Regions from separate parts of the Devosia litorisediminis genome, predicted to be linked through region 2. Evidence: predicted binding sites of a transcription regulator. Region 2 holds the regulator's gene; the other holds the start of a gene.
What was found. The regulator PhoB, encoded in region 2, activates phosphate uptake and scavenging genes when phosphate is short. The targets are predictions, from matches to a motif close to TGTCATNNANCTGTCAT.
Positions count from the first base shown of each region.

Region 1: a site for PhoB is predicted at 1,260-1,276, ahead of KD146_RS16635 (DUF2794 domain-containing protein). Genes of this name have one in related genera too.

Region 1 is NZ_JAGXTP010000003.1:330,745-334,154, forward strand. Features, by position in the region: gene KD146_RS16625 (GNAT family N-acetyltransferase) at 1-361, shown strand, start outside; gene KD146_RS16630 (GNAT family N-acetyltransferase) at 384-698, opposite strand; gene KD146_RS16635 (DUF2794 domain-containing protein) at 854-1,243, opposite strand; gene KD146_RS16640 (DUF1223 domain-containing protein) at 1,536-2,270, opposite strand; gene acnA (aconitate hydratase AcnA) at 2,405-3,410, opposite strand, start outside.
Region 2 is NZ_JAGXTP010000001.1:579,530-582,939, reverse strand. Features, by position in the region: gene pstB (phosphate ABC transporter ATP-binding protein PstB) at 1-301, shown strand, start outside; gene phoU (phosphate signaling complex protein PhoU) at 376-1,077, shown strand; gene phoB (phosphate regulon transcriptional regulator PhoB) at 1,178-1,879, shown strand; gene KD146_RS02770 (MFS transporter) at 2,004-3,410, opposite strand, start outside.

The DNA of each region.
Region 1 (3,410 bases), on a different contig from region 2:
CCACATGCTGGCCGCAGGGCACCCGGTGGTCATGGCTCAGGACGCCAGCGGCAAGCTGCTGGGCTACGCCTATGCATCGGTCTATCGCCCGCGCCCGGCCTATCGCTTCACCTGCGAGAACTCGGTCTATTGCGCCCCCGATGCCACCGGCAAGGGATTGGGCACCTTGCTGATGAACGAAATCATCACGCAGTCGCGCAGCTTTGGCTTCAAGCAGATGATTGCCGTGATCACAGCCGAAGGCACCGGCTCGATCAAGCTGCATGACAAACTCGGTTTCCGCCATATCGGTCGACACCAAGCGCTCGGCTACAAGTTCGACCGCTGGCTCGATATCGTCCACATGCAGCTCACGCTTTAGCGGATGAGTCTGTCCGCAAGGTTCAGCGCACGAGCCGTTTGCGCATCGGAAAACCGTTGACCACCCGGCCCGTGGCCTGTGGGCCCTCAGCGAGCCAACCCGCTTTCTCGTAGAAGCGCCGTGCCGTTTGCGTGGCTTCCAGACGACCTTCGTGAAAACCCAAAGTCACCAGCTCGGTTTCCAGCTGCGCAAGCAGGGCCTTGCTGATCCCCGCAAAGCGCGCCTCGGGCGCAACATAGTTCAGCGTGACTTCGCCACTTCGATTGACAGCACCCACGGCAACCACTGTGCCATCCCGTTCTGCGACGCGCAGCAAGACTTCTGTATTGCTCAACATGGCAGCGACCCCCGGCACACTCTTATTGCGCGTCCACGCTGCCAGACTGGTAGCATCATTGTTGTGGTCTGCGGCACATAGCTGGGTGATCGACGCAATCAGAACGCGACTGATTTGGGGGGTGTCCTTGGTCTCGGCCGGTCGGATCCGGACGCTCAACCCACGACCACAAGATCGGGATCCAGCACCCGCAGCACCAGCGCCAGATCGTGCCCGCGCTTGAGAATGCGGCCTTGCTGGTTGGTGACGGTGTACTGACCCTGCCTGTTGCGCATGCGCGGGGTTTTTTCGACGATAAACAGAGGGCGCTCGGACACGCGCGCATAGATCGAGAACACGGCACGTTCGCGCAGAAAGTCCATGGCATAGTCGCGCCACTCACCCTGCCCGACCTTGCGGCCATAGACCGACAGGATCAACGCCAGTTCCTTGCGGTCAAACGCGACGATGGCAGGGATCTTGCCGTTATTGGCAGTTGCAGCAGGCTCGCTGGAATGGACCAGCGAGAGCGATGCAGTCTTGTCGTTCGGTCTGCGGCTCTGCACCGGTCCGAATTCTCCCTGTCAACCAATTGTCATGATCGCGGCATTTGCACCGCGATGCAAGACCCCGCAAGGTTCGGCAGAAAACCCCAATCCGGTCACAATTTGTCCCTGAACCCGCCCGATTGAAGGATCAGCATTCAACCATTGCCTCCAGGGGCTGGCGCCCGGGCCGACTGAGCCCCCAAACCTTGAAGCCTGAGCGCCAGCCCACCCCAAATAGATTTGACCTGCCAATACTCACCCCGCCCTTTCCCCCAAGGGCGGGGTTTTCTGTTTGAAGTAGGTGTCTGGCCTAGCGCTCGAAGGCCGCCGCACCCAGAATAGGGCCGGGCAGGCCATCATTCTCCTGCTGCACGATCACCGCAATGCCGGTGCTCCTGTCGGCCAGAACTTCGGGAATGGGCAGCTTGAGATTGGCACCCGTGGCGCATTCCCACATCCCCAGAACCTGCCGGCCGGTCACCACCTGGGTATAGACCACCGATTTGCCGGCATTGTTGCCGCGCTCAATATCAACATCGGCCCGATCGACATAGGTCACCAGCCACACCACCGCATCCTTGAGCGACATATCGGCGGGGATGGCAATCTTGAGCATGTCACCATGCTCGGTGACAGTGATGGGTAGCGGCAGGCTGGCTCGATCAATCGCCCCATGCACTTCGCCGCGACGCGACCCGACGACACCCTTGGTGCCATTGACCACCATTTGCGGTGTGTAGATGCGCGAGGAACCCCAGCTTTCCGCATAGGCGCGCTGACGGTCAGAATACTCGGCCTGCCCGAAGGTGTCCTTCCAGCCCACATAGTCCCAATAGTCGACATGGTAGGCCAGCGCCACCACATCGGGTTGCTCGGCCAGGCTCGTCAGCAAGGCGTCAGCAGGCGGGCATGACGAGCACCCCTGGCTGGTGAACAGCTCCACCACCGCCTTGGGGTTCATACGCACTTCGGCACTGGCCGGCTGGACCAGGGCACACAGGATAACGCCACCCAGAAGGGCGGAAAGCCGACTGACAGATTTCATGGCGTTACTTGTAGGCCGCCCGCGCCATTCCCCGCCAGTCAAAAGAGGGTGAGACGGTTAAATCGGCCGGTGCCTCCAAACAAAAAATGGCGGCCCACCGGGGGCCGCCATCTCCATTCCAGAACCGGGCCCGCTTATGCGGCAACCAGGCTGCGCAGCACGTAATGCAGAATGCCACCGTTCTTGTAGTATTCCAGCTCATTGGCCGTATCGATGCGGCAGCGTGTTTCCACGCTGGTCACCGAGCCATCGGCCTTGGTGATCTTGACGGTCACCATGGCGCGTGGCGCGATTTCCGTCACGCCTTCGATATCGATCGTTTCGCTGCCATCAAGACCCAGGCTCTGCCAGCTTTCACCATCCTTGAACTGCAGCGGAATCACGCCCATGCCAACCAGATTGGAGCGGTGAATGCGCTCGAACGACTGGGCAATCACGGCGCGAACGCCCAGTAGATTGGTGCCCTTGGCGGCCCAGTCACGGCTCGAACCCGTGCCATATTCCTTGCCCGCAAACACCACCAGTGGCGTACCGGCGGCCTGATAGGCCATGGCCGCATCATAGATCGCCATCTGGCTGCCATCGGGGCCCTTGGTGTAACCACCTTCAACGCCATCCAGCATCTGGTTCTTGATGCGGATATTGGCAAAGGTGCCGCGCATCATCACTTCATGATTGCCGCGACGGGCGCCATAGGAGTTGAAGTCACGCGGCGCGACCTGATGGGATTCCAGGTACTTGCCCGCTGGCGTGGTCGACTTGAACGACCCCGCTGGCGAGATGTGGTCGGTGGTGATCGAATCCAGGAACAGCGCCAGAACCTTGGCCTTGGCGACATTGGTGATGGGCTTAGGCTCCATCGTCATGCCCTCAAAATAGGGAGGGTTCTGCACATAGGTCGAACCGGAGTTCCACTTATAGGTCTCGCCGCCATCGACGGCGATGCCCTGCCAGTTCTCGTCACCCTTGAACACGTCCGAATAACGGCCCTGGAACATCTCCTTGGTGACGTTCTCGCGCACGATCTCGGCGACCTCGTGATTGGAGGGCCAGATGTCCTTGAGATAGACCGGCTTGCCATCCTTGGAGGTGCCGATCGGATCCTTGGTGATGTCGATATTCATTGACCCGGCAATGGCA
Region 2 (3,410 bases):
GCAGCAGCGCCTGTGCATCGCCCGCGCCATTGCGGTTGGCCCTGAAGTGATCCTGATGGACGAGCCCTGCTCGGCACTTGATCCCATCGCCACCGCCATCATCGAAGAGCTGATCGATGAATTGCGTGAAAACTACACCATTGTGATCGTCACCCACTCCATGCAGCAGGCCGCCCGCGTCAGCCAGCGCACGGCTTTCTTCCACCTGGGCAACCTGATTGAGGAAGGCGTCACCGAAGACATCTTCACCAACCCGGTCCACAAACAGACCCAGGACTACATCATGGGCCGCATCGGCTAGTCCGGCGCCCCACCCGCTCTGGCGTCCGGTTTTTGCGGGCCGGTCGCGCCACGTCACAGGTCCAGAGGAACACCATGGCCCCCGAACATATCGTCTCTTCCTACAATGACGAACTTGTCGCCCTCGCCCAGACCATCGCCGAGATGGGTGGCCAGGTCGAAGTCGCCATCGAAAACGGCACCAAGGCCCTGCTCAAGCTCGATCGCGAACTGGCCGATCTGACCATCATCGCCGATCAGCGCATTGACGACATGCAGCGCAAGATCGACGATATGGCCGTTTCCATGATCGCCCGCCGCCAGCCCATGGCGTCCGATCTGCGCTCCATCATCACGGCCATTCACGTTGCTTCCGATCTTGAACGCGTCGGCGACATGGCCAAGCAGCTTGCCCGCCGCTCGCTCAAGATCGAGGGGCTGAACCTGCAGCCCACCTTCTACAATGGCGTGCGCAACATGACCGCACTGGTGCTGCGCCAGATCAAGGAATCGCTGGACGCCTACTCCAGCCGCGATGCCGAAGGCGCCATTCAGGTGTGCAACCGCGATGACGAGGTGGACGCCATGTACACCTCGCTGTTCCGCGAACTGCTCACCTACATGATGGAAGATCCACGCAACATCACGCCCTGCACCCATCTGCTGTTCTGCGCCAAGAGCCTGGAACGCATCGGCGACCACGCCACCAATATTGCTGAACGTGCCTATTACCTGCAGACCGGCAAGCAGCTCTCGAGCGATGTCGAGGAACTGCAGCGCACCCAGATCAAGGCCTGATCCAGATATATCCACCGCACTGCACCTCCCCTTGATGGGGGAGGCTGAAGGGTGGAGCCACTCGCACCCAGGCGTGGTGCAAGAACGACCGGAGCAAGCAATGCCCGCCACCATCCTCGTAGTCGAAGACGAAGGCGATATCGCCATCCTGCTGCGCTACAATCTTGAGGCCGAAGGCTTTCGCGTCGTCACCGCTGAAACCGGTGACGAAGCCACCCACGCCATTCAGGACAAGCTGCCCGATTTGATCCTGCTCGATTGGATGCTGCCCGAAATCTCAGGCATCGAGCTGTGCCGCCGCCTGCGCGCCCGTGAGGAAACCGCCCGCGTCCCGATCATCATGCTCACCGCCCGCGGTGAGGAAGAAGAGCGCGTCCGCGGTCTGGCCACCGGCGCCGATGACTACGTGGTCAAACCCTTCTCGGTCCCCGAACTGGTCGCCCGCATCCATGCCCTGCTGCGCCGCGCCAACCCTAATCTGGTCACGGCCGCCCTCAAGGTTGGCGATCTCGAACTCGACCGCACCACCCATCGTGTCCGCCGCGCCGCGCGCGACGTGCATCTGGGGCCCACCGAATACCGCCTGCTTGAATATCTGATGCGCCATCCCGGCCGGGTCTATTCACGCGAGCAATTGCTCGACGGCGTCTGGGGCAACGACGTCTATGTCGATGAACGCACCGTGGACGTCCATATCGGCCGCCTCCGCCGCGCCATCAATCGTGGCCGCGAAACCGACCCCATCCGCACCGTGCGCGGGGCCGGCTACGCCTTCGACGAACGCTTCGCCCAGGTCGCTTGAAGCAGGCAGCCAGCCACTGCGCGTCGCCCTCGGGCCTGACCCGAGGGCTCTACACTATCCCTTTGCCCGCAAGCACGATCCCCTCAGGTCAAACCCGAGGGGTGTCGATTTGTTGCCTAGATTCCTAGACTTCCGGCGTGCCCCGCAACGGCGTCTCGTCATCCAGTGGCACCGTCTGCCGCTCGATCATCCGGTGCACGCGCGGCGGCGCATCGCCCTGATGCAAAGTCCGCAGTGCTTGAAAGTTCTCCGCATCCGCCTTGGTGCGCCGCAGATTGTGCCGCACATAATCTACCCAGGTCGGCACGTGGTAACTCTCGACCCAAAGATCGGGCAACTCGAGATCACGCAGTAGCGCCCATTGCCGCGCCCCGTCCCGCAACCGCACCTTGCGCCGCTCGGTCATCAGCGCCAGAAACTGCGGGATGTCCTCTTGGGCTATACGATAATCCACCATCACCATGATTGGCCCGCTGCGTGGCGTCAGATCCAGCCGCAGCACCGGCTCGTTAAAGGTGTTGAGCGGATTGAGGTCGCGCGATTCAAACTGTGGCAGCGGCAGCCTGAACCCCACCAGCGCGCAGACCAGTAGAACCAGCGCCGCCGTCGCCAGTGACCAGTCCAACCCCACCGCATCAGCGTTGATGCCCCACAGCCAGCTGCCCATTGCCATGCCGCCAAATGTTGCCGTCTGATACAGCGACAGGGCACGCCCAACCACCCAGCGCGGCGATGACAGCTGTATCGATACATTGAACAGGCTCATCGTCAGCACCCAGCAGGCACCCGCTGGCAGCAGCACGATATGGCTGAGAAATACATCACGGCTGAACCCAAGCCCCACGCAACTCAACGCGAAGCCGACACAGGCAAACCGCACGATCCACTCATTGCTATAGCGCTCGCGCACCCGGCCATTGATGAACGCCCCCCCAATCGCCCCTACCCCGAAACTGCCCAGCAGCGTGCCATAGACCAGCGCACCGCCGCCGACATATTCGTCCGCCACTGATGGCAGCAGCGCCAGCACGACGATGGCAGACAGACCAAACAAAAAGCTGCGAAACAGCACTGTGGTTAAGTTGGGCGACAGCGACACGTAACGAATGCCTGCCAGAATGGCGCTACCGAAATCCTCGCGCGGCAACCGGTTCGGCGGCCGCTCCGGCTTCCAGCGCAGCAACGAGAAGATCAGCGGCACATAGGTCACGGCATTGAGTGCGAACGCCGCCGCCGCCCCCGCCAGCGCCACGATCAGCCCGCCCACCGCCGGGCCGATGCTGCGCATCATATTGAAACCCATGGCATTCAGCGTTACCGCGCCCGCCAGATCGCTGCGCGGCACGATATCGCCCATCGAGGCCTGCCAGGAGGGATTGAACAACGCTGTCCCAGCCCCGATCAGAAAGGTCAGCCCCAGCAGCAGCCATGGGCTCATCAGCCCCATAAAGGCGAGAACTGCCAGCAGCAGCGAGACCACTGCCATCCCACTCTGGGCAATGATCATCACGATGCGCCGGTCAAAATTGTC